Regions from separate parts of the Megasphaera vaginalis (ex Srinivasan et al. 2021) genome, predicted to be linked through region 2. Evidence: a T-box and tRNA genes for the amino acid it is inferred to sense, from the RefSeq annotation. Region 2 holds a T-box; the other holds one or more tRNA genes.
The links. A T-box is a leader RNA that pairs with one kind of tRNA and senses whether it is charged. The one in region 2 lies ahead of thrS (threonine--tRNA ligase), so its partner is inferred to be a tRNA-Thr.
Positions count from the first base shown of each region.

Region 1: it has a tRNA-Thr gene. The T-box ahead of thrS (threonine--tRNA ligase) is inferred to sense a tRNA for this amino acid. The anticodon was not compared.

Region 1 covers NZ_AWXA01000037.1:79,280-94,524, reverse strand. The annotation lists gene HMPREF1250_RS06540 (malate dehydrogenase) at 1-512, shown strand, start outside; gene HMPREF1250_RS06535 (flavodoxin family protein) at 544-1,605, shown strand; gene pta (phosphate acetyltransferase) at 1,850-2,917, shown strand; gene HMPREF1250_RS06525 (hypothetical protein) at 2,983-3,426, opposite strand; gene HMPREF1250_RS06520 (NAD(P)/FAD-dependent oxidoreductase) at 3,513-4,907, shown strand; gene purB (adenylosuccinate lyase) at 4,981-6,273, shown strand; gene rpsD (30S ribosomal protein S4) at 6,483-7,070, opposite strand; gene HMPREF1250_RS06505 (DUF362 domain-containing protein) at 7,784-7,948, shown strand; tRNA gene HMPREF1250_RS06500 (tRNA-Thr) at 8,061-8,136, shown strand; gene HMPREF1250_RS06495 (DUF542 domain-containing protein) at 8,500-9,195, shown strand; gene HMPREF1250_RS06490 (YadA-like family protein) at 9,483-11,165, shown strand; gene HMPREF1250_RS06485 (sensor histidine kinase) at 11,238-12,713, opposite strand; gene HMPREF1250_RS06480 (response regulator transcription factor) at 12,697-13,380, opposite strand; gene lspA (signal peptidase II) at 13,574-14,023, shown strand; gene HMPREF1250_RS06470 (RluA family pseudouridine synthase) at 14,023-14,943, shown strand; gene pyrR (bifunctional pyr operon transcriptional regulator/uracil phosphoribosyltransferase PyrR) at 14,953-15,245, shown strand, end outside.
Region 2 covers NZ_AWXA01000007.1:176-15,420, reverse strand. The annotation lists gene HMPREF1250_RS01230 (TetR/AcrR family transcriptional regulator) at 1-470, opposite strand, end outside; gene HMPREF1250_RS01225 (YhcH/YjgK/YiaL family protein) at 657-1,127, opposite strand; gene ygiD (4,5-DOPA dioxygenase extradiol) at 1,431-2,216, opposite strand; gene HMPREF1250_RS01215 (YciI family protein) at 2,462-2,797, opposite strand; gene ftsY (signal recognition particle-docking protein FtsY) at 3,007-3,951, opposite strand; gene smc (chromosome segregation protein SMC) at 3,954-7,508, opposite strand; gene HMPREF1250_RS01200 (DUF554 domain-containing protein) at 7,524-8,213, opposite strand; gene HMPREF1250_RS01195 (magnesium transporter CorA family protein) at 8,447-9,400, shown strand; gene HMPREF1250_RS01190 (ribonuclease HII) at 9,444-10,223, opposite strand; gene ylqF (ribosome biogenesis GTPase YlqF) at 10,220-11,092, opposite strand; gene thrS (threonine--tRNA ligase) at 11,214-13,121, opposite strand; T-box leader at 13,156-13,370, opposite strand; gene HMPREF1250_RS01175 (electron transfer flavoprotein subunit alpha/FixB family protein) at 13,508-14,515, opposite strand; gene HMPREF1250_RS01170 (electron transfer flavoprotein subunit beta/FixA family protein) at 14,536-15,245, opposite strand, start outside.

The DNA.
Region 1 (15,245 bases), on a different contig from region 2:
CCGATCCCGTCGATCCTCTTTGCGCCGCTTTCCTCGACGCGTCACAACTGTCGCCGACACAGATTCAGGGATACGGTCTCGGCGTCATGCATGCGCGGGCGTGCTATTATGCTGAACGGGAGCGGGAGTTCGGCGCCTATCTTACGGACGGCAGGGCTTTCGGCCCCCATGGGCGGGATCTCGTTCTGGCCAACAGTTTGGAACACTATGACGACGCCTTGTCGCGCCGGCTGACGGAACTCGTCGTCGCGGCCAATGTAGCTGTCCGCGATCTGGGCTATAAGCCGTATATCGCGCCGGCGCTTTCGTCGGCGGCCATTTCCATCGTGCTGACGCTGCGCGGCGCCTGGCATTATGGTTCCGTTTATCTCGGCAATGAACGGGAAGGGGCCTTCTTCGGACTGAAAAACCGGCTGACGTCCGACGGTTTCCGCTATGAAGATATAGCGGCGGCGGGACCGCTCTTCGCAAGGCTGCAGCAGGCCTATGCGCAGTTGTGCGAATTTCGCTGAGCGGCGTTTTCGGCAGGAAGGAGGCTTTTCCATGCTTTACGTCGTCAAACCGGCAGGGCCGGTTTCCGACCGTCTTGACACCGTTCTCGCCTATGCGCTGGCCGGTACGGAGTACTGCGTCGTTACGACTGTTGCCGAATTGACGGCATATTGCCGACGCGGCAGTGTAAAAAAAATTCTCTTTGCCGTTTCGTTAGGGTATGGCGGCATCAATCTTGCTTACGCCGAATTGGCGGCATACCTGGCTTTGGAAAAGGATGCGTTGCAACATACCTGCGGCGGCGTTCTGATAGACGGCGACAGCGAATTGTTTACGAAAAAAGTCGGCCGCGAACTGATCTTTCTGGCCAATCGGGCAGGTTGCCTGTTCCCCGGCAAGCCGCTGGTGGAGGCGACGGGAACGCTGGCGAATTTTGCCGTCCAGGCGGCTCTTCAAGGCGTCGACACGCTGCAGGCCTATAAGTTGAGCGCGCGCCGCCTCGTGCGCAAGGTGACGGCGTTTTCGCCGGCGCCGGTCAGCGCGGAGAACGTACTGGCCCTTCATACCAGCAGCCGCAGCACGTCCAATACGCTGCTGCTGTGGGAAATGGTGCGGCGGCATCTGTCTTCCGAGATCGCCGTCAACGAGATTTCGCTGCGCAACGGCGCCGTCGTGGATTGTCGCGGGTGCAGCTATGAAACGTGTCTTCACTTCGGTGAGAAAGGTGACTGCTTCTATGGCGGGCTCATTGTCGATACCGTTTATCCTGCCGTCAAAACCTGCGACGTCATGGTTCTGATTTGCCCGAATTACAATGATTCCGTCAGCGCTAACATGATGGCCTTCTTTAACCGCTTGACGGCATTGTTCCGCAAGGATTCCGAAACCTTTGCCGGTAAACGGGTTTATGGCATTATCGTTTCCGGTTACAGCGGCGGCGATCTGGTTGCAGAGCAGATATTGGGCGCCATGAACTGTAATAAGAATTTCATTTTGCCGCCTCGCTTTTCGTTGACGGAAACGGCCAATGATCCGCAACAGATTTTGTCCTGTCCGGGCATTGAAGAGCGGGCGAAAATCTTTGCGGCGCAGATCATGAACGGGCAGGCATAAGCCGCAGTCGTTCTCCGGTATTTGTTTTCCCGTATTCGGTGTCGCGCGTGGCGGCTTCGTCCTCGGCAGAGCCGCTCCCGCTCAAGTAAAAGGGACAGCTTGGTAATTCTTATGGAAACACAGGAAGGTAAGTATACAAAATAATCGGCTTCACCCTATTTTCTTCCGTTCCTCTTTGTATTATAATAAAAACCGTGTGAAAGGAAATTTTTGTATCCCTATTATTGACAAGGAGTGTATTTCAATGAGATTTACCGAAGACTTAAAAGCTCGTGTAACGAAGGCGCAGAAGAAGATCGTTCTTCCAGAAACGAACAGCCGTCGCGTGTTGAAGGCTGCCGAACGCGTATTAGCTGACGGCTTTGCCCGAATCATTCTCGTCGGCAAGCTGGATCAGATCAAAAAAGACGCATCCAAGTTCCAGATTGATTTGACCGGTGTGGAAGTAATTGATCCGGAAACGTATTATCGCATGGATGAATTGTGCGAATATTTCGCCAAACGCCGTGAAAAGAAGGGCATGACCGTAGAAAAAGCGCGTGAGATCATGACTGCCAACCATACGATGTTCGGTGCCGGTCTCGTTGCTCTCGGCGAAGCGGATGGCGTCGTATCCGGGGCGGCTACGACTTCTGCCGACGTTATCCGGGCCGGTCTTCAGGTTATTGGTCCAAGTAAAGGCAACAGGACTGTTTCCAGCGCGTTCATTCTCCTGACCAATACGCCGCAGTACGGTGATAATGGCATCCTCGTCCTCGGCGACTGCGGCGTTATCCCGAATCCGACGGCGGAACAGCTTGCCGATATTGCCTGCATCTGCGTATATCGGGCGCGTCGTACGGTGCAGATGTTGGATCCGAAAGTCGCCTTCCTCTCGTACTCCACGAAGGGCAGCGGCAACGGCGATTCGGTGGATAACGTGCGCCGCGCCATAGAAATTTTGAAGGAACGCAACGTCGACTTTGAATTTGACGGCGAACTGCAGGCCGATGCCGCTTTGGTTCCTGAAGTCGGTAAACATAAGGCTCCCGGCTCCAAGGTTGCGGGCTATGCCAATGTCCTCATTTTCCCGAACCTCGATGCGGCGAACATCGGTTATAAAATGGTACAGCGCTTTGCCAATGCGACTGCTCTCGGCCCCTTGGTTCAAGGTCTGGCCAAGCCGATTCTCGACCTTTCCCGCGGCTGCTCATCTGAAGATGTCGCTGACGTTGTTGCCGTATGCTGCTCCGACGCGATTACGGCCGATATCTATGAAAAAGAGTTTGCTGAATCGCAACAGACTCAGCAATCGCAGCAACCTCAATTATAAGCAGGCACTAAAAAACCACGCAGCCTTTCGTTTGCGTGGTTTTTTTTCGGATCTGCCTCTGCCCTTTAACGGCCGGGCCGCCGGCGTATATTGCCGATAACCATATGCGGACTGAGGCTGCGGTAAGCCATGAATGTGAAGAAGAGGAAACCGAAGAGGAAAGCGACGGCATATTCCATCGTCAGCGGTTCCCGAAGCATGTAGAAATAGGCGCAGATAAGGGTCAGCAGGAGACTGGCGTAAAGCGAGACGATAACGCACCAGGTGCGCTGACCGCGGTCGCGGAGCCGGAGAAAGTCCTTCCATTTTACGTAGGCCGTCAGCGTCGACAGCAGTAGCGCGACGGCGGCGACGGCGGAGAGAATCGGCGAGATTGCCGTGTAGAGGGAAATGAGAAGTAAGAGCATAAGCGCGAAGGTGACGAGAAAAATCCCTTCCTGCAGGCGCAGATCCTTTTTCAGTTCCGCGTCGGCAGGCGGTCTCCGTCTTCGTTCGGAACGTTCCATCATGAAGTCAGACTCCTTTCAAAACACAATACATTCTTTCGTTATTATACCACAAAGAGGAGCAGCCGTTCCTAGAGGAGGTATGGATTATGCATGCAGTGAAGCACTATGATGTTATCATTATCGGCGCCGGTCCGGCCGGGATTTTTACGGCCTTGGAATTGGCCGGCAAAGGCCTTCGGATATTGATTGTCGAAAAAGGGCAAGATATCCGCAGCCGTATTGAGACGAGCCGCAATACGAATGCGCTGCCGAAGGATAAGGTGCGTAACGTCGTCTGCGGTTGGGGCGGCGCCGGGGCTTTCAGCGACGGCAAATTGACTTTGACGACGGAATTCGGCGGCAACCTGACGGACTATATGTCGGCAGGTGAGCTGCGCGAAAAGATTGCCTACGTAGACGAGGTCTATTGCCGTTTCGGCGGCGCCGAGCGCAAGGTGTACGGCGGCGGCAATGAGGAAAATATCCGCCAGATTCAGCGTAAGGCCGCAGCCGCTGATCTGCGCTTTATTCCGGCCCGCATCCGTCATTTGGGAACCGACGTGAACGGTCTCATCTTGACGAACATGCGCGACTTCCTCGAAGGGAAGGTCGATATTATGGCCGATACGGCAGTGGAACAGATTGTGGTGGAACACGGCGCCGTCGTCGGCGTCATCATCGCCGAACAGCTTTATCGCTGCCGTTATCTCGTCAGCGCGCCCGGACGGGAAGGGTCGGAATGGTTTGTCAAGGAAGCCGCCCGGATGGGATTGCAGTTGACAAGCAATGCCGTGGATATCGGCGTGCGCGTCGAAATGCCGGCGGAAATCTTGGAGACCATTACGCAAGTCGTCTATGAATCGAAGCTGATCTATTTCAGTCGTTCTTTCGACGATCGGATACGGACGTTCTGCATGAATCCGTACGGCTTTGTCGTGACCGAAAACAATGACGGCCTGCTGACGGTAAACGGGCACAGTTATGCCAACCGCCGCAGTGAAAATACAAATTTCGCCATCCTCGTGTCGAAGAAATTTACGGATCCTTTTCACGAGCCGATCAAATACGGGAAATATATTGCCAATTTGGCGAATATCCTGGGCGGCGGCGTTATCGTTCAGCGTCTCGGCGATCTTCTCGACGGTCGCCGTTCGACGGAAGAACGGATCCGCCGCGGTCTTGTGCGCCCGACATTGCAGGAGGCGACGCCGGGCGACTTGTCGCTGGTTCTGCCGTACCGTCATTTGCAGGACATTAAGGAAATGCTGGAAGCGCTCGACGCCATTGCACCGGGAGCCAATTCGCGGCATACGCTCCTTTACGGCGTAGAAGTAAAATTTTATTCGAACCGTATCGAATTGAACGACAAGCTGGAAACGAAGATTCCCGATTTCTTCGCTATCGGCGACGGCGCCGGCATTACGCGCGGTCTCGTTCAGGCGTCAGCGGCGGGAGTCACCGTAGGCAGAGAGATTTTGCGGCGCGCCGCGCAAGAAAAATAATGAAGAACAGCACGGAATAGTGTATAATAAAGCGGTACCGGTTTTGTAACTTATGACAAAGGAGAGATCCAACGTGATTGAACGTTATACGAAAGAAGAAATGGGCAAGCTCTGGACGGAATACAATGAATGGGATACGCTGAAAAAGGTGGAAATTCTGGCCAGCGAGGCTCAGGCTTCATTGGGGAACATACCGCAGGAAGCTGCTGCCGCTATCAGAGAAAGGGCCGCCTTTTCCGTTGAACGGATTCATGAGATCGAAGCGGAAACCCATCATGATATTGCCGCTTTCGTATCCACGTTGTCCGAAAATATCGGAGATGCGGGAAAATATGTGCATCTCGGCCTGACGTCGACTGACGTCAAGGATACGGCGATGGGATATATGTTGAAAGAAGCAGCGGATATCCTGCTCAAAGATCTGGAAGAATTTCGGCAGGTCCTGCGCCGCCGCGCCGTGGAATTCAAATACACGCCCTGCATCGGCAGGACGCACGGAATTCACGCCGAAGCGACCACTTTCGGGCTGAAGCTCTGCAATTGGCTGGCTGAAACGGAACGGAATATTGAGCGTATGGAGCACGCCAAAAAAACGATCGCCGTCGGTAAAATTTCCGGTGCCGTCGGTACGTACGCCGACGTCGATCCCTTTGTCGAAGCCTACGTCTGTGAACGGCTGGGCATTGCGCCTTCGCCGATCTCTTCGCAGACGCTGCAACGCGACCGCCACGCCGAATTTGTCTCTACGTTGGCCGTAATCGCCAGCTCTATCGATAAATTTGCTACGGAGATCCGTCATCTGCAACGTACGGAAGTGCGTGAAGCGGAAGAATATTTCAGTCCGAAACAAAAGGGCTCTTCCATCATGCCGCACAAACGGAATCCGATTACTTGTGAACGAATGTGCGGTTTAGCCCGCGTTATCCGCGGCAATGCGCAGGCTGCGCTGGAAGACGTAGCGCTCTGGCATGAACGCGATATTTCCCACTCTTCCGTAGAGCGGGTTATCCTGCCGGACAGCACCATTGCGCTGGACTATATGCTGCAAACCTTTACGCGCGTCGTTGACCGCCTGATCGTCTATCCGGAAAAAATGCTGGCAGACTTGAATCTTACAGGCGGCTTGATCTACAGTCCGATTCTCCTCAATACGCTCGTCGAAAAAGGCGCTGTTCGCGAACAGGCCTACCGCTGGGTACAGCGCAATGCCATGAAGCGTTGGCTTGACGGAGAAGACTTCCTGGAAAACCTGAAAGGCGATGAAGATATAGCGAAATTCATGACCAATGAAGACATTGAGGCGACCTTCGACGTCGGCAAAATGCTCAGTCATGTCGATACGATCTTTGCCCGCTTCGGGTTATAAGAAAAAAAGGACAGATGAAAAGCAGTACCGTTATGAGGCGAGTGCCTTGGGCGGTACTGCTTTTTTGAAAAGGAGGCGCCGGTGTGGGAAAAACTATTTTACCGGCAGACTGCCTGTTTTCGAGAGAATAAAAAATCCCTTCGGAGCCAAGTTGTTGACCTGACCCCAAAGGGATTTTGCTGACGTCGCTTCCGTCCAGTAAGAAAAACTTATTTGGAGTACAATTCGACGATAAGTGTTTCGTTGATTTCGATCGGCAGTTCACTGCGTTCAGGAATACGTGTCAGTGTGCCTTCGAAGCCGTCGAAGTTCTTTTCAATGTAAGGAACATCGAAACTCTTCAATTCCTGGAAGGATTTTTTATACATTTCGTTTGTGCGGGAATCTTCTTTCAACGATACGACCGAGCCGACAGCCACATTGGCCGAAGGAATATCGCAGCGTTTGCCGTTGACCAAAATATGACCGTGGTTGACCATCTGACGCGCCTGACGAATGGAATTGGCGAAGCCGATACGATAAACGATATTATCCAGACGGCATTCCAGCAACTTGAGCATGTTTTCGCCCGTAATGCCTTCTTGCTTTCTGGCTTTGTCATAATAACGGACAAACTGACGTTCGAGCAAGTTATAATATGCTCTGAGCTTCTGTTTTTCCAATAACTGTGTACCGTATTCGGACATCTTTTTTTGCCGTTGATCCTTCTTGACCCGTTTTAATGCCTTCGGATGTCCATAGACGTTTACTCCGAAACGGCGACATTCCTTAAATCGGGGTTCTCTCCTCGTTGCCATTTTTCACATCACCTCATTAGTTTAATTTGATTATACATAATGCAACGTAAAAATTATAGCGTTTTGGCGGCTAAAAGTCAATGATGGGGAAGGGGAACGTTGCTTTCCGAGGGAGCGGAGGAGAAAGAGGGCAGCAGGGAGCGGAAGCGGCGTGCGCACGGGATCAACGGGGATGAAAGGGCGCTTCTGGTAACGATTTTGCGTGTATCGCAAAATCGTTACCGTCTTGAAATGATTCATTTTGAAAAAATTTTAATCTGTTTCTAATCAAAATTGCATTTACATTTACGGAATATTTGGTATGATATGGGTGTAGAAAGAATCATCTACGACATGTTGAAGATATAAGTTGTTCATATACCCCTCGAACACCCCTATCTTATATCTGTCAACCCTATGGTATCGTCTTCCCCCGATGATATCTTAGTAAAAGAAACCGGCAGAAATGCCGGTTTCTTTTTTTATATTATTCATGAAATGGTATAAAATATACAAGAAAAATCCAGCCCGCTATGAAGGGCCGATTTTTAACAATTACTGTAAAAGTATAGTTTTACAGTAATTTGAGAATCGATCGCATTAAACAAAACCTTGATAACCATGCCGATCTTTGCGATTTTTTGACGTTGACATTTTCAATATTTCGTGACATAATGTTGGTGACGATGGGGAAGAAAATCCTTCGTGTTATATTGATTTTGGAGGTGAATAAAATGCATGTAGTTTCTGATGAATGTGTAAAATGCGGCGCTTGCGCTGACGTATGTCCGGTTAGCTGCATTACTGAAGGCGAAACGAAGTATGTTGTAGGCGATGCTTGCATCGACTGCGGCGCTTGCGAATCCGTTTGCCCGACCGGCGCTATTGCAGCTGAATAATAGCAGTTTAACCGTCAATGCAGGTGCATTGGCGGTTTTTCTGTTTATCTGGCGGATATGTAAAAGGATTCTTGACAGAACAGAAAATATATACTATACTAGCTAGGTAATCGCCACTATAGCTCAGCTGGCAGAGCATCTCATTCGTAATGAGAGGGTCGTAGGTTCAAATCCTATTAGTGGCTCCAATCAAGAACTAAGCTCCCGATTCTTCGGGAGCTTTTATTATTTTTGCAAGACAGGAGCGTTTATAAACATGAGGAATAATGAAGATTGAAGCGTTTTCGTAGTGCGCTGTGAAGAATGAGAGGGTGTTAGGACCATAAGGTGCGGTACGACATAATAACAGTCCTGCCGGTAGCGGGAATCCTCGGTTGCGATAAGAGGCCTTTTATGTCCGTTTATATGAGTGACCAAAGGGGAGGTGCGATATTGTCGATTTCGTTGTAATACAAACCGCGATAAAAGACATCCTCCGGTATAATCAAGGCATAGCAAAGGAATCCTATGAAGAGATAGGCAGTTCGTACATCAAGAAGGAGGAAGGCTTTATGATTACCAAAGAACATACGTTGGCGCAGATCGTCAAAGAGTATCCGCAGACAATCCCGTATTTTAATGATCTTCATTTCGATTATTGCTGTGGCGGCGGCATTCCTCTCGCAGAAGCCGTTAAAGATACGGATCTGAATGTTGATACGGTTGTGAAGGAAGTGAACGCGTTTATTGCCGAGCATGAGAATAAGCCGGCGTTGGAAGTCGATTCCATCGATCGTTTTAAGCAACAGTCCGTTGCCGCTATGTTGACCGAGCTGGAGGCGACACATCATGTTACGGAAAGACGATTGATGGCGGCCGTTGAGGAAGGCTTAAATAAGATTCTTCTTGTCCATTATCCGCACCACGGCGAAGCTTTGACGCGGCTGCATCATACGTATGCGGCGTTGAAGGCGGAATTGGAGGAACATTTTGCCAAGGAAGAAAAGCTGGTCTTTCCTTTGATGCGCGAACATACGCATCCGGATGCAGCGACGTTAGCCTATGTGCAGCGTTTGGAAGAAGAACACGCTGGAGCTGGCGATTTGATTAAGGACATACAGCAGATGACGGATCAGCTGACCCCGCCGGCCGATGCCTGTCCGACGTTCAAACAGACGTACCGGCTGTTGGGAGAGCTCTTTGACGATGTTTTTGTCCATATTTTTAAGGAAAACGCCATCGTCTTTCCGGAGTATGCGGAACAGTAAGAAATGACTGCCGGTGGAGAAGCAGATCGCACTGCGACCGGTTCCGATGCAGATACGGGGATAAAAAATAATCGATTGACAATGAAACACGTCTATGCCGGTTATCGGCATGGGCGTGTTTTTGGCAGAAGACGCGGAGCGGCGAATGATAACGGAAGAAGCGGTGTTCTTTGCCGAATTACGGGACAAACCAAGATGCTGTTGACCATAGGTTGTTCTGTTGATATAATTATAAAAACAGATACGAACAAAAATAAACATAGCTATTTCAGAAAGAGGAGGAAACGATGCTGCAAGCCGAGCGACACCAGTATATATTTGATACGTCAGAAGCAGGCAAGGGGCTTACGGTGTCGCGTACGGGCAATACGATTCAATACGGTATTGACGGTACGATGATTGATTTATCTGGCAATAGCAGTATTACGAATGTCATCGATAAACTGGGCCAGGGGTTCAAACTAAAGAGCGGAACTACGGAAACAGCGGTGGCTCTTGACGGAACGGAAGCGCCGACTGTAGAATTTGCGTCGGACGACAACCTTTCCGTTAAGTTGGAAGACAAGAAGGTGACGTATGGATTAAATAAGGCCGGTATCATAACGACTTTGGGCGATACTTTTGCGAAAGTGGATGCCAGCAATCTGACAGATGAAAATGTGACCAGCTGGAAGGAAAAACTGGGGATTACCGGCGCACAGTCAGGCACTGCCGCCTCCTGGATGATTGCCGATAAAAACGGTACAGTGACGACGATTGCCAAAGATGGACAGGTGAAATTCGTCGACGGCAATAACACGACCGTTGAAGTTACAAAAGATGCCGACGGCAAAGCCACTGTCAAAGTCCATATGAGCGATGACGTTACGTTCGGGAAAGCAGGCGCAGACGGCAAAGACGGTCATATCGGCGTGAACGGCAAGGACGGTGTGTCCGGCGTCGGCATTGACGGTAAGGACGGCACACCGAGCGTAACAATTTTCGGCAAAGACGGCGTCGACGGTGTGAACGGAGCCGAAGGGCATATCGGCTTGAACGGCAAAGACGGCCTGACGGATATCCGGACGGGATCGGGCGCCGCCGGTGTTGACGGTAAGAACGGCGAAACGGCGACCCGCATCGTTTACAAGGACCCGAAAGGCATTGAGCATCAGGTGTCCACCCTTGACGACGGCATGAAATTCAACGGCGACGACGGCAAGGTAATCGCCAAGAAACTGAACGAGCAACTGTCTATCCGCGGCGGTGCGAAAGGGGCGCTGACGACGGGAAATATCGGCGTTACGGCAAAAGACGGCGGCTTGCAAATCGCTTTGGCGAAAGAGCTGACAGGACTGGCATCGGTTACGTCGCAGACCGTGACGGCGTCGGAAAAACTGGTTATCGGCACGGGTAAAGCGGCGACGACGATCCGTTCGGCGACGGTTACGAAAGGCGACGGCACGACCGGCACGGCCCTTGATCTCGGCGGCGCGCGGCTTACGAACGTGGCTGCCGGCACGGCGGCTACCGATGCCGTAACGAAGGGGCAGGTAGATGCTCTCCTCGGCGGCGTCAACTCGGGCATTGCCGGCGTGGAAAAGCGCATGAATAAGACCGGCGCCGGAGCGGCAGCGTTGGCGGCGCTGCATCCGCAGGATTTTGATTCTGACGACAAGCTGGATATTGCCGCCGGTTACGGGCATTACGGAAACGCCAATGCCCTGGCGGTCGGCGCCTTCTATCGGCCGAATGATACGACAATGGTTTCTGTCGGCGGCAGTTTTGGCGGCGGTGAAAATATGCTTAATGTCGGCGTCACTATGAAGGTCGGCAAGAGCAATCCCTATGCAGGGTATTCGAAGGCCGAACTGGTGCAGACCATCACAAGTCAGAACCGGCGAATTGAAGAAATCGGCAAAGAAAATCGGCAGTTGAAGGAACAGATGGATGAAGTGATGAAACAATTGGCCGCCTTGCAGCAAAAATAAGGCGCAGGCAATAGGAATCCCCGCCCTCCTGAGAGGGCGGGGATTGTTGTTGTCTGCGAAAAACGGTTCGGATTAGGACCGTTCGTTGCCGGACGGCGGCGTTTCGCCGGCCGGGGACAGGTCCTTTTCGTAGACGGGGAAGATCGCCGTGACGACGGTTCCCTCGCCGAGCTTACTGTCCAGTTTGAGGGCTGCATTATTGTTGCGGGCGATGTAACGGGCAATGGAAAGACCGAGGCCGGAGCCGCCCGTGTCCTTTGTCCGCGACGTGTCGACGCGGTAGAAGCGGTCGAAGACGTGGGGAATATCTTTTTCCGGGATCCCAATGCCCGTGTCGCGGACGCTGAAGCTGACCGTGCTCTTTACGACCCGGCAGGAAAGGGTGACGGTGTTGCCGGGGTCCGTGTATTTCAGCGCGTTGTCGGTGAAGATGCGCAGCATCTGTTTGACGCTGGCCGGATCGGCGTAAATGGGGGCGGATTCATTTTCTCCCAATATGATACGGCGGCCGTCGGCGACGGGCAGGAGCTTTTCATACAGGTCTTTGAGGAGTTCCGCCGAATCGATTTTCTCGAAGTGTTCCTGCAAGGTGCCGTTGCTGGAGCGGGCGAAGAAGAGCAGTCGTTCGATAAGCTGCCGCATATAATCAGTTTCCGACTTGATGGCGTCAATGCTCTCGTTTACGATTGCCGGATCGTTTTTGCCCCAGCGGTCGAGGAGATCAATGTAGCCCATGATCACGGTCAGCGGTGTCCGCAGTTCGTGCGAGGCGTCGTTGATGAAGCGCTGCTGGCGGTTGTAGCCGGCCTCAATCCGGTCCAGGGCCTGGTTGATCGTCACGGCGAGACTGCTCAACTCATTTTGTCTGCCTGAAAGAGAAATGCGTTTTCCAAGTTGCGGCACTTCAATTCCTTTCAGCGTCTCCTTGATGCGCTCGATGGGGGCCAGGGCCCGTTTCATCAGATACGTGCCGGAGATGGTCGTCAAGGCGATGCAGATGAGAATGGAGACGACGAGATATTCGGACAGGAGTTCGAGAAATTCATTTTCCTTCGTCGTATCTCGTTCGAAACGCAGATAAAAGGTTTGGCCTTGCGGATTTTTCCAGGTCTGGTAGTAGATGAATCGTTTCGCGTCCTGATTTTGCACGACCGAGGGCAGGGGAGGAGAGCCGTCGCCGGTAATGGTGTCGTCAATGTAGCGATCGCTCAGGTTGCGCATCAAATGGGCCGGCCCATTGTCCAGGAGCAGCTTGCCGGATTGATCGTAGATCTGGAGTTTGACGAAGGGCTGCAAGTTGGCGTGCGTCAGAACGGACGGATCCATTCTGCCGTATGCGTTCAGGTAGGCTTCGGTTGCTTCGGCGCTGGCATAAAGTGAGCTGCGCGCCGATTCGTTAATAAAAAGATGGATGCCCGTTACGGTGATGATGGCGACGAGGAGGAGAATAAAACTGACGATGGAAGAATAGAGAAGCACCATCTTCGTGGATATCGGTAGCGAGATCCGTGTTTTTCTCCATTCGCCGCGTTTAATCTTTTGCCACATAGCCGACGCCGCGAATCGTATAAATATACTTTTTGGCGCGCTCCTTTCCCAGTTTGCCGCGAATATACCGGATATAGACATCGACGACATTCGTATCGCCGATGTATTCATATCCCCAGACTTCTTCCAGGATCCGTTCCCGCGTGAGGACGATGTTCTTGTTGCGGATCAGATAAGACAGAAGTTCGAATTCTTTCTTTGTCAGCAAGATGCGGGTATCGTCAAGCTGTACTTCATGCCGGTCGAGAAATAGCTTCATGTCCTTCAGATGCAAGGTGTTTTCCGCCGGATTTCCGTTGCCCCGTTCCCGCAGCAGGACGCGGATGCGGGCGAAAAGTTCCTGACTGTTGAACGGTTTGGTCAGATAATCGTTGGCGCCGAGGTCGAGGCAGGCGACTTTGGTTTCGATATCGTCTTTGGCGGAGAGCATCATAATCGGCATATCCGTGTTTTCGCGGCTCTGTTTGCAGATCGTCATGCCGTCGATGTCCGGCAGCAGGATGTCGAGCAGCATCAGATCAAACTCTTCACGGCCCAGTCTGTCCAATGCGGCGGAGCCGTTGTATTCGATGGTACATTCATACCCTTCATGTTCCAGTTCCATTTGAATAAAACGGGCGATATGCCGTTCGTCTTCAACGACCAGAATGTGGGTTCTTCCAAACATAGATCCTCCTAATATAACGCATACAGATTATATATATCCTTATTATACATGATAGGCAGTCAAGAAGAAACGGTTATTTGCCGGCTGCGGATTCGCCCTTGCCAGACGGCGGATTCATTGAATTTTATGACGTTCTGTGGTAGCATGATACTATTCAGACGGTTTGTACACTTACTTTTTTCAGGAGGCTTTTGTGCAGGTTATCGGTATCGCCTTGTTGGTTGTTTTTCTCGATCAGGGAAGCAAGTTCCTGATACGGCAGGTCATGGTTCTTCACGAATCGGTACCTGTCGTTCCAGGAATTTTTCATATTTCGTATATATTGAACCGAGGGGCCGCTTTCGGTATTCTGGAGAATCAGCAATGGTTTTTTTTGGCTATTGCCGCCGTTCTCGTCGGTCTGTATGTGCTGTTCCGGCGCAAAATACCGCGGCAAGGCTGTGTGCAGTACGGGCTCGGACTGCTGCTCGGCGGTGCTTTCGGGAATGCCGTCGACCGTTTTTTCCACGGCGCCGTCACGGATTTTTTCGATTTTCGCGTGTGGCCCGTTTTTAACGTCGCCGATATGGGAATCGTCGCCGGCGTCGTTTTGTTGTTGTGGTATTCCTGGACGCATGATCGGGAAGGAGAGAGGAGACCGTGATGGAAACGCGAGCAGTTACGCTGACGGCGGCGGAAGAAGGATTGCGCCTTGATGCCTGTCTGGCGCGGCAGTTGTCCCTTTCCCGCGCTTTTGTGCAGACGCTGATCCGTGAGGGACGGGCGACTGTCGGTGGCAAGGCCGTAAAGGCCAATTATCGCGTGTCCGCCGGGGAGCTGCTGACCGTTTTGTTGCCGGAAGCGGCGGCGGAAACGACGGCGGCAGAGGATATTCCGCTGCAGATCGTTTATGAAGACAGCGATATCATCGTTATCGATAAGGCGCGCGGCATGGTCGTCCATCCGGCGGCGGGAAACCGTCACGGCACCTTGGTCAATGCCTTGCTCCATCATTGCCACGGCGAGCTATCCGGCATAAACGGTGTTATCCGTCCCGGCATCGTTCACCGCCTGGACAAGGATACGTCGGGGATCATGGTGGCTGCCAAGACGGATGCGGCTCATCGCGGACTGGCGGCGCAGATCAAGGCTCATACGGCGCGGCGCAGCTATTGGGCCCTCGTTCACGGCAATATTGTCGAGACGAAGGGGGTTATTGACGGCGCTATCGGACGGCATCCGAAAGACAGGATTAAAATGGCCGTCGTCGCCAAAAACGGCAGAGAGGCGGTTACGCATTTTACGGTGCAGCGGCGGTACGGCGAATACACGTGGGTCGAATGCCGTCTGGAAACGGGACGAACCCATCAGATCCGCGTCCATATGGCCTATATCGGCCATCCTGTCGTCAATGATCCGTTGTACGGCTATAAAAAGGACGCCTTCCCTATTGTCGGGCAGGCGCTGCATTCACATACGTTGGATCTGGTTCATCCCGTTACGGGACAGGCCATGCATTTTGAGGCGCCGGCGCCGGCCGATTTTCTCGCTTGTCTGGCCGCGGCTGCCGGCAGTGAAGGATAGGAGGGCGGAATGGAAAAAATCAAAACCGTATTGTTGGACGAAAAGGCGATCGGCAGGGCTGTTCGCCGTATTGCCCACGAAATTATCGAACGCAATAAGGGGCTGGAGAATACGATTCTCGTCGGGATTCACACGCGCGGTGTGCCGCTGGCCAAGCGACTGGCCGTGGAACTGGAAGCGATCGAAGGTCTGTCCGTGCCGGTCTTCGACTTGGATATATCGGCATACAGGGACGACGGCAAAAGGCGCATCGAAAAAGTCGGCAGCGGGCAGCCGGCTTTTGACGGCGACGGCAAGACGAT
Region 2 (15,245 bases):
ATGTCATTTACAGCTCCTTGCAGCATGTGCATCAGTAACGGCGTATGAAAATGACGGAACGCGTCGCTCTCCTGCGCCACTTCAAAAAAACGCTGCAGCAGTTGCCAATCCCGCCGGGAACGGGCAAGCAGTTCGGAGCGGACATCCGGCATTTTAGCCAGCAAGGCGTTCATTTCACGGACAGTCATTACCGCCACCCGAGGCGATTTGACCTGAAAATAACCGATCAATTTCTCTTCGGCCGAGATATTCGGGTTCTCAAGAATTTGCAGATGCTGTTCATACAGTTCATCTTGCACCGATATAAAAGCGGCACGAACGATTTCCTGTTTTGATGAAAAATGCTCATATAAAGTCCGTTTACTGATGTGGAGATTTTTTGCCAAATCGTCCATATGGAAATCGGCGCCGTATTTACTTATCTCATGCAAAGCTGCCTGCAAAATATCCTTGCTGATATCTTTCGCCATAATGCCACCTAACGTTATCCTTGTGCCGAGCGAAACTGAAAAAGAAAACTCAGTACCATCCTTTAGTTTAATATGGATACGCCTATAAGTCAATAGCGCGGCCTGACTCTAACACCTCTTCATCTTCTGCGTTCGTCACTTGACGCAGCCGGACTGCCCCATTCCCATAAACGAGGACAAATCGATTCATTCGGGTAAACGAACTTTCAAAATGGCCTTGCGAACCGTCGCACCGGTCCCGACAGGACTGCAAAGGCAACGATGCCCGTCTGTCGGGAAAAAGACGGCAATCGTTTTCTTCGGGACCATGGAAATGACCAGATCATCGGCAACAGGCGGTTCGTAAAACCGGGCGTCGGCACCGCTGCGCTCCTCCGTAACGGGACCGGCGTCGCTGATCGGCTGATACCCGATGTTTTCCGTACCCTCCAACAGCAACTGGATATCGACATAGCGGCAATGGGCTTCCATCTTTCGCCGCACTGCCGGAGCCGTTTCCGCCTCGTCAATATTCAGATAATTGCCGTCAGGCAATTCATGGCGGCCTACAGGCAGCGCCAGGAGATCTTGCCCTGCCAAATACGTGATCCAAGGAACGATGAATGACGGCAATGTCCTGCATTCTTCCCGCCATTGCGCCAGATTTCCGATATACATGATACCCTCTCCTTCTCATGCCGGCTTTATCCAACGGATACCGCAGCGGCTATACTGTAGCATTAAATTTCCAGAAACCCGCTTTCCCGCCGACATGGGCGGCATCGGCATCTGCCGGTTGCAATGTCGCGGCGCCTCCGGCAAACCGATTCATGAAAACCGGGAAGCCAGTGAACCGAAGTCTATAGGATAACCGGCATGAATATCCGCGGCTTTTCCGTTTGCTTGATCAAACAGAAGACCGATGATAGCCGTATTTTCCAAAAAGCGCCTTGTCAAATCGCTGCCGAAAAGCTTTTCTATTTATATGACGCCGAACAGATACGAAGTCATCGCCATTGATCCGAGCTCACAATAATCGTTGAACACCGTCACGTTTTCATTGCCGTCCAGGGCTCCCAGAACAGTCAGAAGGGGATTAAAATGATCCGGAGTCGGTACGGCCAAGTGTTGCTGATCCAGCTTTTTGTAATTGATAACGGCAGTGTAATCGTGTTGCAAAACGGCCTGTTTGATCTGATCGTTAAAAGTCTCCGCCCACGTATACCCTCCTGTCATATCCCAATCCGTCATCATCAGGTTATGCACGACATTACCGCTGCCCATAATCAGCACCCCTTCCCGACGCAGCGGCGCCAACCTTCTGCCCACTTCAAATTGAGCGGAACTGTCGGCCGAACCGTCGACGCTGACCATGACGACGGGTACGTCAGCTTGCGGATAAACATTGGCCAGAACGGACCATACGCCGTGATCAAGACCCCAATCATTGCCGGCGCGGCCGGCCGGTTCCAAAAGGCGCAGCACTTTTGCCGCTTCTTCCGGACAGGCCGGCGCCGCATAACGCAGCCGGTACAAGGCTTCCGGAAAGCCGTACATATCATCGATCTTCGGATTGTTGTCGGCTGTCCGCACATAAAGGCCCTGCGTATACCAGTGCGCCGATATAGCGACAATGCATCGCGGTTTTTCAAGGATCCGGCTCATTTTCCCCCACGTCGCCCTGGCTTTACTGTTCTCATCAATCGCATTCAGCGGTGACCCGTGACCGAAAAAAACAACGGGCATCATGTCTTTATTCACCATCATCTATTCCCCCTCTATTCATCATTCTGCCGGTCAAAACGTAGGGCTGTCCTTCAGTCTCCATGGTCGACGCTGCTACGACAGGCAAACACCAAAAAGGGCGGACACGCGCGCCGTTTTACCCGCTGCTGCCCAAAAGGAGGCCTTATCGGCCCGCAGCCGGTAACGAACCCGATAACTGTCCCGCGCTTTCCTGATTACACCGTTCCGTCGCTGCCTTTTGCGTTCTCCGCCGCCGGCTCCTTTGCCTATACCGTAAAGCGTTCAAAATCCTTCGCACAATTAGTCGGATAAAATTCGGTAACCGTATATGCTGCAATGCCGTGCACATGAAACGGATCTTCTAAAATGATCGCCTCCATTTCCTTTTCATCAATGGCATTAAACAGAATTATGCCGCCTGTTCTCGGGTTCTTCCTCCCGGAGCAAATAAACTTGCCTGCACGGTAATATTTTTCCAAAAAAGCCCGATGTTCCGGTAAATATCTTTCCACCTCTGCCAACGGTTTGACATAGTTCAGATCTGCAATATACACTGGATCATCTCCCCTTTCCTCCAACGGCTCCACATACTTGTTCATCATGCGAATTTGTCCTCTTATACGGATACTTCATTCGGCGTCGTCCTGAGTAAAATTTTACGGCTCCCGGCAACAATAGTCAATCACTTCCCCGCTTTTTGGTGATCCCGTTTTAGCTGCACTTGAAAACTATATAAAAAACGATCTCTCATGACGGAGAGATCGCCTGTATATCCGTGAGCCGGTTCGGCTTCGGCCTGCGGAGCGGAAGATTAATCGCCGGCAGCCTCTCGTTCCGCTATATTTTTATCAAATAAGGCGTCGGCAAATTGCACGGGATCAAAGGGACGGAGATCATCAACACCCTCGCCGACACCGATCCAGCGGACAGGTACGCCCAATTCCCGCTTTACCGACAAAATCACGCCGCCTTTGGCCGTACCGTCAAGCTTCGTCAAGACGACGCCGGTCAACGGAACGACGTCACCGAAAAGCTTCGCTTGGCTGACCGCGTTCTGCCCCGTCGTCGCATCAAGTACCAACAGCGTTTCCTGGGGCGCACCGTCAATGTTCTTACTGGCAACGCGCGCCATTTTTCGCAATTCTTCCATCAAATTCGACTTGGTATGCAGCCGCCCTGCCGTATCGACGAGCAGGACGTCGATCTTCCTGGCCTTGGCCGAAGCGGTCGCATCGAAAACGACGGCAGCCGCATCGGCTCCCTCCTGGTGCTTGATGATCGGCACGCCGGCACGCTGCGCCCAGATTGTCAACTGCTCCGAAGCGGCGGCGCGAAAGGTATCGCCGGCAGCAACCATGACGGATTTTCCTTGCTGCATGTAGTAGGACGCCAACTTGCCGATCGTCGTCGTTTTGCCGACGCCGTTGACTCCGACGATGAAAATAACATTCGTCGTTCCCGTCGTGTCGGGAAGGGGCGCTTCATTTTCCGCCAACAAGGCGACGATGGCCTTTTCCAAATAGGGCACGACATCTTTACCGTCCCTGATCTCCTTGCTCCTGACGCCTTCGCGTATTTTTCCGAGTAAATATTCCGTCGTTTCTACGCCGATATCACCGGTAAGCATGACGGCTTCCAAATCATCGTACATTTCCTCGTCTATTTTGGCATAGCCGCGAACGACCGTTTCGATATTGCTGATTAATGAATGCTTCGTTTTTTCCAGCCCTTGCCGCAATTTAGAAAAAAATCCCATGATCATCTTCCTTTCTCCAGTAACGTATCCACTTCAACCGTCAGAAGGCGGGATATCCCTTTTTCTTCCATCGTCACGCCCTGCAATGTATTCGCCGCTTCCATCGTCTGCCGTCTGTGAGTAATGACGATAAACTGCGTATTGCCGCTGTAATTTTTCAAATACCGCGCCATGCGTTCGACATTCGCCTCATCCAAAGCGGCATCTACTTCATCGACCAGACAGAACGGCGCCGGATGATAAGCCAAAAAAGCCAGCAGCAACGCAATGACGGTCAACGCCCGTTCGCCGCCGGAAAGCAGCGTCAGCGGCTGCTGTTTCTTCCCCGGCGGCTGAATCATAAATTCAATTCCCGCCGTTAACACTTGATGACTGTCCGTTAACAGTATCTTTGCTTCACCGCCGCCGAAAAGACGGCTGAAGACATTCTGGAAATGACAGCTAATTTCCTTGAAAGCAGCGCTGAACTGTTCAGCCATTGCCTTGTCGATCTCGGCCACCACGGCTGTCAGTTTGCGGCGCGCTTCCAGCAAATCGTCGCATTGTCGCTGATAAAAGGCATGCTTTTCAGCGGCACTTTCATATTCTCTGTCTGCATTCGGATTGATCTGCCCCAAGGCAGCAATTGATTGCTGCAAATCGCGCAGTGTCCGCTGAAGTTCTTGCAAAGATCCTTCACGTCGTTTTTCCATCGCCTCTGCCCGGGATAATCCTTGCAGCGCCAGACGCTCTTCACTGCGACGTATTTCTCCGCCGTACTTTTCTATCAGTATATTCTGCCCGTTAATGCGGTGATCCCAGTGTTCCAATGCATCCCGCAGCTGCTGCAGCGCTTCTTCCAATTCCTTGTTCTTGCGGAAATTATCTTCTTTCGATCGGTAAAATGCGTCCTTATCCCGTTCCTTCTGCATCAGCTCCTCTTCCTTCTTCTGCAGATGGGCCTGAACTTCGCCATAAAGCCGCGTCAGTTCCTCTTCTTTAGCGGCAAGATCTTGCCGTCTTTTGACGTTTCCTTCGGTTTCCTCCATCAGCTGTTGCAGCCAGTCTCCATTCTGAGCCAGTTGTATCTCCGCATGGCGGACTTGTTCCTGCAATGCCGCAACTGCTACTTGACGTTCTGTCACCGTTTCCCGACAACGTTCCGCTTCGGCCAAGGCGGCCGCATGCATTTGACGCAACGCCTCGTTTCCTTCTTCCGGTTCGTTCTGCCAGCGCGTCAACGTTTCATTGGCTGCGACCAGTTCGGCTTGAATATCGGAACGAAGTTCTGTCAGTGCCTCCAGCTTCCGAATTGCTTCCTGCAAGGAGACCGACAACCTGTCCGCCTCTCGCCGTGTCGTCTCAGCCTGCCAGCGAACCTGCTGCAAATCTTGTTCACGCTGACGAAGCGTTTTTTCCTGCGCCGCGACAGCAGCCGACGCAGCCGTCTCTTCCCGCTGACAAACGGCGGCCTTATGACGCAATTGAAGCAGTTCCTCCTCACAACGGTCATACTGACTGCGCAGTTCGTGCAGAAGAACCCGCCTGCCGATCAGCGACCCCTCCCGCTTCTGATTGCTGCCGCCGGTCAGCGATCCACCGACATGGAACTGCGTGCCATCAAGGCAGACGATCCTCAATCTGTACCCGTATTTCCGGGCGACGGCCGAGCCGGTATCCGCCGAATCGGCAATCAACGTCTTTCCCAAAAGAGAAGAAAAAACACCGGCATATTTACCATCATACCAGATTAATGCATCGGCAAAACCGGCGATTCCCTTTTCTTCGGCGGCGGCAGTCTCTTCGGCCGTCCGCTTCCTCGACTTGACCGTATTGAGCGGCAAAAACGTCGTCCTGCCGCCGTGCTGCTGTTTCAAATACCGGATCGCCGCACGGGCGGCTTCTTCATGTTCGACGATAACATGGCGCGCCGCCCCGCCAAGAGCGACATCGACGGCGACGGCATACGCCGCCGGTATCGCGCAGAGCTCCCCGACAATGCCGCATACATGATTGCGCCACGGCTGGTTAGCCGCCAAGACCGCCTGCGCGGCCTGCCCCGCTCCTTCATGGGCTTCTTCCATTCCGGCTAAAACACGAATGCGCTGCTGCAATCGTTCCGCCTCATTATGCCGTTGCCGTTCTTTGCGGATTGCGTCTTCAACGGCAGCAACTGCTTGTTGCCGTACCGTTGCGGCCTCGGCCATGGTCTCGCGGCAACGTACGGCGAGCTTTTCACTTTCGATCAGCGCGGACGCGGCAGCTGTATGTCCCTGACGGGCCTGCTGCAACAACGCTTCCTGCTCCTGCCGGTCGGCTTTAAGCTGCCCGACGGTCGCCGCGTTTTCTTCCAAACGCCGTTGCAAATCGGCTATATCACGCTGAATCATGAACAGCTTTTGCTGTCGTGACGCAGCGGCGGCAACGGCCTTATCCAAATCGGCGGCGACCTGCCGGGCGCCCCTCTCGGCCTCCCCCAGCAGCGACGCAGCCAAATGCTGTCCCTGCCTGGCGGCGGTAAGCGCCTTTTTCTTGCTTTCCAATTCTCCGGCAAGCTCCTGCTGCCGTACCTCAGCTTTCTTTCTTTTTTCTGTCGCGACGACACCTTCTGCAGCCAGGTCTTTTGCATTTTCCGTCAGAGATTGCCGTCGTTGTTCAAAGGCTTCGGCCCGGCTCTTCAAACTTTCCCACTCATTCCGAGCGGCTGCGGCAGCTTCATCAAGACGGCGCATCGCCACGCTTTCGCTCTCCATGGCGGCCATCAGCCGCTGCCGTTCTCCTTCGCTGCAGGCTACGCCCTTCGCCGCCGCTTCCCGTTCCTGAAGTGCCATATTGCGATTATTTTCAGCCTTACTCAGGAGACGCTCGTAGTTACGCAGTTCCTGTAGAACCAGCGTCCCTTCATAAGCCTGCCTTTCACCGTCAAGATGACGAAAACGCTGCAGCTTGTCGGACGCTTGCCGCATCGGTTCCAGCCGCTCTTCAAGAATCGTCATCATATCGTGAATACGTTCCAAATTACGCTCTGTTTCACTTATCTTGCGCAGCCCTTCTTCTTTACGCCCCTTAAAGCGACTGATGCCGGCTACTTCTTCAAAAATAATCCGCCGTTCTTCAGGCTTGCTGTTCAAGATACGATCCACGCGATTCTGCCCGATAACCGCCATTGAATCCTGTCCGATTCCGGTATCGGCAAAAAGATGATGAATATCCTTCAGTCTGCACGGCCGCTTATTGATATAAAATTCACTGTCTCCGGAGCGAAAATAACGTCTTGTAACGGCGACTTCCGTAAAATCAATATCCAGCGCATGATCGCTGTTGTCAAAATAAAGGGATACTTCGGCAACACCGTGCGGTTTGCGCTTTTCCGTTCCCGAAAAAATGATATCTTCCGATTTTTGACCTCGCAGCTGCCGAATATTCTGTTCTCCCATAACCCAACGTACGGCATCGGAAATATTGCTTTTGCCGCTGCCGTTAGGCCCGACAATGGCCGTAATGCCTTTATCAAAAGTCAATACCGTTTTATCGGCGAAGGACTTAAATCCCCGCAGTTCCATTCGTAATAATTGCAACGTCCACTCCTCTTTCTACGACAGCCATGCCAATACAGTGAAATAAATGACGGGAATGAAAGCAGCCGGCAGATAATCGGCGACTTTCAGCTTAACAATACCGAGTAAATTCAAGCCGATCGCCAAAATAAGCAAATTGCCTACGGCATTTAATTCCCGTACCACATCGGGAGTCATCAACGGTGACAAAACGGATGCAAAAAAATAAAACAGCAGCTCATAAACGATAACGACAAGCCCGACCGGTAAAATACCGACACCGTAAACGGAAGCAAAAAGGAAGGCCGACACAAAATCCAGCACCAATTTTAAATACAGGAGCGACGGATCGTTAACCAGCGCCGCCTGTATCGGCCCCAAGATCGCCCTGGCGCCGACAATTTGTAAAACGGATAAAGTAACGAAGCCGTCAACGAATCTGGCATCATTGCCGGCATGCAATTTTTCTTTCAACACCTCGCCGACATGCTGCATCTTATCTTCCAGCGAAACGATCGTACCAATCAAGGCGCCGAGACTCATGCTGACCAGTACCAGCAGCCAATTCTCCGTTTTGATGGCTCCTTGTATGCCGATACCGATGTTGACCAGAGCAATGGCGGAAAATAATGCTTTTTCCCATTTTTCCTCAAACCATTTCCCTAAAAAAATTCCCAGTAACGCCCCGGCCGCCGTACTGAGACCGTTAATAAAAATTGCCAGCAAAACCTGTTCCTCCTCTTATCCGCATGGTGTGGACCTAATAAATATATGCGTTCTTATTATAACAAAAAAAGCCTTTCCTCTCCAGTATTCCGCTGCAATGCAACTGCCGGGCGGCAGTACGCCCGCACCGTGTAAAAACGAGGGAAATACTCCGTCTCCCCTTGACTTACATCACTGAATATGATTATATTAAATTTAGAATTTTCGGAATAATCGAAAAAGGAGGCGACGCCATGATTGACGTATACAAACATAATAACGGTCACCTGGAAGAAAACATTTCTTTGGCGGTCGCTGAAAAAGGCTCCTGGATCAATGTCGTCAATCCTGATTCCGATGATTTGCAATTGGTTTCGATGATTACGGAAATCCCGACGGATGTTTTAAAAACACCTCTCGATACGGAAGAACGTTCACACGTTGAACTGGAAGATAATTATATCTTCGTCGTCATCAACATTCCGATCATCTTGGAAACGGACAGCTACGATACGTTGCCTCTCGGCATCTTCATTACGCCGGACTTTATCGTAACCCTCTGCATTCAGGAAACCGATGTTCTCCATTCTTTTACGGAAAACAAGTACCCCTTCTTTTACACGTTCAAAAAAACGCGCTTTCTCTTTCAAATACTTTACCGGACGGCAACCTTATTCTTAAAATATCTGCAGCAAATCAACCATCGCACAGATGACATCGAGAGCGTGCTGCGTCACTCCATGCGAAACAAAGAATTCTTCATGCTGCTGGAGTTGCAGAAATCCTTGACCTTCTTCACTTCGGCACTCCGCGGCAACGGCATCGTAATGGAACGGCTCATGCGGCTGCGGCGCAATACGGCGTTGCACCATCTTCTGAAAATGTATGAAGAAGATGAAAATTTGTTGGAAGATGTCATCATTGAAAACAAACAGGCGATTGAAATGGTCGAAATGTATTCCAACGTCCTTATCAGCATGTCCGATACGTTTGCTTCCATTATTTCCAACAACCTGAATATGGTCATGAAGTTTTTGGCCTCCATTACGATTATTCTGGCTGTGCCGACAATCGTTTTCAGCCTCTGGGGCATGAATGTCAGCGTCCCTTTTTCTTCCAACGAATTCGGATTTTATTACGTTATCGGCATTTCCCTGCTCGGTTCCATCTGCGCTTTCGCCATGTTATGGATGAAAAATCTGTTTTAAGACGAATACAACCCTGCTGCAAGCAGATGCAGCAGGGCTTTCTTTATTTAATCATGCTTTTGATCGGCTCAAAGCTGCGTCGATGAATCGGACAAGGGCCGAAAGCAAGCACGGCGTCGCGATGGCGCTGCGTCAAATACCCTTTATGCACGGCAAAGCCGTATGCCGGATATGCGCGGTCGTATTCCTGCATCAGCCGGTCACGCGTCACCTTGGCGATGATTGAAGCGGCCGCAATGGAAGCGCTGAGAGCGTCACCGCCGATAATGGATCGATGCGGCACGGATAGCTGCGGCAAGGGCATGGCATCGCAAAGAACAGCCTCTGCAGCCGTCGACAGCGTATTGACCGCTTCGTACATGCCCGCCTGTGTCGCATGGTAAATATCAAGCTCGTCAATTTCCTTCTCCGTCTTCGCGATACAGGAAACGGCGACGGCGTGTGTCATAATTTCGTCATAGAGACGGTCCCTCTTTTTCGGTGATACCTTTTTGCTGTCATTCAGCCCGGGACAAACCCACAGCGGCGGCAAAATGACGGCAGCAATCATGACCGGGCCGGCAATTGGGCCGCGACCGGCTTCATCAACACCGGCAACATGAAAGATCCCCCGGTCATAATACGCCTTCTCCAACCGATACATCTCTTCCAATCGCTTCAGTTCCTCTGCCTGCCGCTGCATGCGTTTGAAAAAAGATGTTGCCAGATTCCGAACCGACCGCCTCGCATCACCTCGCATGGCCGTCAATATCGCTGTCTTGTCCGCATCGGGTGACAGGAGCAGTTTCTGCAATTCCGCTACCGTAAAATCTCCGCTGTTCATCGCACTTCACCGCCTTCGGCAAAATCTTCCGGAAAATCCAATGAAATTAAACCGATACGCCCTTCCCGGTAATCTTTCAAAATCAGCTTATACGTTTTTTCCAAGTCTACCGTACCGCCGCCGACAATGCATCCCCGCTTTCTGCCGATCGCCTCAATTGTTTGCGCCGCCGTCACCGGCAGTGCGTCAAGCTTAAATCGATTCCGCAACGCTTCCGGATATCGCGCCGTCAGTTCTGTAATCAACTGCCGAACTACGTCTTCCATATCAAAAACCGTATCGGAAATTGCTCCCGTAGCCGCTAAGCGATAAGCGCTCACCTGATTTTCCAGCTTCGGCCACAATACGCCGGGAGTATCCAACAACTCCAACTTTTCCGCAAGGCTCACCCACTGCTTTCCTTTCGTTTCTCCGGGCTTGTCGGCAGTCTTTGCCGAACGCCTTCCGGCAAGGCGATTGATCAGCGTCGACTTGCCTACATTGGGAATCCCTAAAATCATGGTTCGTACCGAGCGCGTTTTCAGCCCTCTCGCCTTCCAGTGCGCCAGCTTTGGAGCCGCTAACTGACGGATCAGGTGCAGCAAACCCTTAACATCTTTGTCGTCCTTACTGTTCAGCGCGATGACAGGCCTTCCCCCTTGAGCATAGTATGCTGTCCACGCTTTCACCTTTTGCGGATCCGCCAAATCAGCCTTATTCAGTACAAGCACAGACGGTTTCTGACCGATCAGCCGCCCGATCATCGGATTCGCGCTGCTATAGGGAATACGGGCGTCGACCAGTTCGACAATAACATCAATAACCTTTATATTTTCTTCAATCAATCGCTTTGCTTTGGCCATGTGGCCGGGATACCAATTTATCAACATAATAACTAAAAACGCTCCGTTCTTTTGATTTATCATATTTATTGTAGATGAATCGTAACGGCAAGTAAAGACGGCCGGCAAAAAAAGATCTATGCCACATAAATGGCATAGATCTTTTATCTTATCCCTTGCGGGTTTCCGACAATTCGCACACATGTTCGATGAAATCGTCTATTTCCTTAGCGCCTAAGTCCCCTTTGACACGGTCGCGTATGGAAATAGTGTTATCTTCCATTTCCTTGTCACCGATAATGCCCATATAGGGAACCTTTTCCATCTGCGCCTTTCGAATCTTATAACCGATCTTTTCATTGCTTTCATCAACTTCCGCACGAACGCCGAGTTTTTTGAGCTGCCCCTGCAAGCGTTTGGCATAACTCAGATGACGTTCCGAAATCGGCAAAAGTTTGATCTGTACCGGGGCCAGCCATACGGGAAACGCACCGGCATAGTTTTCGATCAAAATACCGATGAATCGTTCAATGCTGCCGAAACAGGTCCGGTGGATCATGACGGGACGATGCTTCTGCCCGTCTTCACCGATATAGGTCATGTCAAACCGTTCCGGCATCAGCATATCGAGTTGAATCGTGCCGCACTGCCAGGTACGGCCGATAGAGTCCTTGACATGGAAATCCAGCTTCGGCCCGTAGAAGGCGCCATCTCCCTCATTGATCTGATAAGGAACGCCTTTTTCTTCAATAGCTTCGCGTAAGGTCTGCGTTGCGAGTTCCCAAATTTCATCACTGCCCATGGAATCTTCCGGACGAGTTGACAGCTCTACATGATAATCCAAGCCGAACGCCTTATACGCTCTGTCAAAAAGATCAAGGACACTGCCTATTTCCTGTTTAATCTGACTGGGAAGCATAAAAATATGCGCGTCATCTTGCGTGAAGCTGCGGACACGGAAGAGACCGTGCAAAGCGCCGTGAAGTTCATGACGATGTACCAAGCCCAGTTCAGCCGAACGGATCGGCAGATCACGGTAGCTGTGAACATTACTCTTATAAATCAAGATGCCTCCGGGACAGTTCATCGGCTTGATCGCGTACGGTTCATCATCAATCGTCGTAAAATACATATTATCGCGATAATGATCCCAATGTCCTGACTGCTCCCACAATTTCCGATTCAAGATGATCGGCGTGCTGATTTGTTCATAGCCGAATTCTTCATGCAATTCATTCCAGAATTTCAAAAGCGTGTTACGAAGAACCATCCCTTTATTGTGGAAGAACGGGAACCCGGGCCCTTCTTCATGAAAACTGAACAGATCCATTTCCTTCCCGATTTTGCGATGATCCCGCTTTTCCGCCTCTGCGAGCATCGTCAAATATTCTTCCAGTTGATCTTGGTTTTCAAAAGCCGTTCCGTAAATTCGCTGCAACATTTTATTCTTTTCATCGCCGCGCCAATAGGCCCCGGCAACAGATTGCAATTTAAAGGCTTTTACCTGCCCCGTCCGTTCTACATGGGGACCGGCGCAAAGATCAACGTATTCGCCCTGCCGGTAAATGGAAATCGCAACATCGGCGGGCAGATCGTTAATCAATTCCACTTTATAGTCTTCATGCAAATCAGTGAAAAGTTTGATCGCTTCATCTCGGGAAAGCGTTTCTGCTGTTATCGGCAAATTTTCTTTAACGATTTTATTCATTTCCGCTTCAATATCGGCAAAATCATCTTGCGCGAAACGGTGCTCCGTATCCAGATCGTAATAAAAACCGTTTTGAATAGCAGGACCAATCGCGAGCTTTACGTCACTGTAAAGGCGTTTAATAGCCTGCGCCATAATGTGAGCCGCCGAATGACGAAGCGTATCTTTTCCTTCTTGGCTGTCAAAAGTGCAAAACTCTACTTGAGATCCATTAACAATCGTGCGGCGTAAATCCGTCACCACTCCGTCTACCTTTGCGACCAACACTTTTTTCGCCAAGCTGTTGCTCAATTGTTGAACAGCATCATACAGAGAAATCCCATCGGCAAATTCTTTGTTACTGCCGTCTTTTAAAATTATTTCTGCCATGATTATACCTCCTTAAATAAAAAAGACCTCATCCCAAAGGGACGAGAGTCTTATTCACGCGGTTCCACCCTATTTACCGAAAGTATCCGGTATCTTGAGCGCTGTAACGTAGCGACCGCACAAACATACTGTTTTCAGTTTGTGAGCTCCGAGGTGGTGACAAGAGACATTTCACAGGATACTTTCAGCATACATATCCTTCTCTGTAGAGAAATCGGCATCTTGCCTTGTCCTCATCTTTACTGATTACCTATTTATATGTTTGCATAAATTATACGTCTGCACGATACATATGTCAAGTACGCCAAATAAAGTTTGCCTGCATTCTGCTGCGTATAAAAAGAAGACTGTCGATTCAGACAGTCTTCTCAGTCGTACAATGCTGCTTAACCTTTAATCTTTTTAATAGCTTCCGTAATCATCGGAACGATCTGGAAAGCGTCGCCGACAATACCATAATCGCAAACTTTGAAAATCGGAGCATCTTCATCTTTATTGATTGCAATGACGCAATCGGAGCCGCTCATACCGGCTAAATGCTGAATGGCACCGGAAATACCGCAGGCAACATAGATCTTCGGGCCGACAGTTTTACCCGTCTGTCCGACCTGATGAAGGGCGTCAATCCAACCGGCGTCAACAGCGGCACGGGAAGCACCGACAGCACCGCCAAGAGCGTCAGCCAATTCTTTCAGCATACCCGTAAACGGTTCGGAACCGTTCATGCCGCGGCCACCGGAAACGATGATATCGGCTTCTTCAATTTTAATACCGCCGCCGCCTAATTTAATGAGTTCAATGAATTTCGTCAAGAAATCAGCATCCGTCAATTCTACGGACATATCGATAACTTCACCCGTTGCATTGGCATCCGGTTCCGGTTTCTTGAATACGTTCGGACGAACTGTCCCCATTTGCGGACGATTGTCACGGCAAATGATTTCAGCCATGATGTTACCGCCCAGTGCCGGACGGGTCCAGACGATAGTTTTGCCGTCTTCATCAACAGCCAGGCTCGTGCAGTCGGCAGTTAAACCCGTTTTCAGTTCATTGGCAACGCGGGGGCCGAGATCACGACCAATATTCGTAGCACCAACGAGATATACATTCGGTTTAACTTTTTCAAAGAAATCCGTTAAAGCTTTTGTATAAGCCGTCGTGTTGTAGTTTTCGAATTTAGGATCATCATACACATACACTTTTTTTGCACCGCTGGCAATAAGTTCCTGTGCCAAGGGTTTTACGTTATGGCCAATCAGTACAGCGCCAACTTCGTCACCAATGGTGTCAGCCAGTATTTTGCCCTGACCCAACAGTTCGAAAGCTACGTTACGTAATTTGCCTTCAAATTGTTCAGCGATTACATATACGCCTTTGTATTCTGCTACATCCATCTTCACTTATCCTCCTTAGATTATATGATCTTTTGTGCAGTCAATTTTTCCATCAACGTTGCTACAGCTACACTCGGATCTTCTTCCTTGATGATGAGACCCTGTGTTCTCTGAGGCGGAGTGAAAATTTTGCGAACCTTTGTCGGAGACCCGGACAAGCCGATGAGCGATTCATCAACTTTAATATCTTCTGCAGAAAGCGTCGGGATTTCACGACGTTTTGCTTTCATTGTGCCGCGAATGGTCGGGAAACGAGGTTCATTCAATTCCTTAACTGCAGTGATCAAAACAGGGAAGTTAGCTTCCGTTACGATGTAGCCTTCTTCGTTCTGTTGTTTAACCGTAACTTTGGTGCCGTCAACGTCAATATGAGCAGCATAGGTAATCTGCGGAATGCCCAATTCAGTAGCAACCTGCGGACCGACCTGAGCCGTATCGCCGTCAATGGCCTGCTTGCCGCAAAGAATGATATCAAACTGTTCGATACCTTTAATTTCAGCAACTTTCTTAACAGCCTGTGCCAAGCAATAGCCTGTAGCCAACGTATCGGAACCGCCGACCTTTCTGTCTGTGAGGAGATAAGCATCGTCAGCACCCATTGCCAAGCCTTCGCGCAATACTTCGACAGCCTGGGGTGGCCCCATCGAAAGCAATGTTACCGTTGCTCCCTGGTTATCCTTTAACTGCAGAGCTGCTTCCAGAGCATTCTGGTCAAAGGGGTTGAAAATGT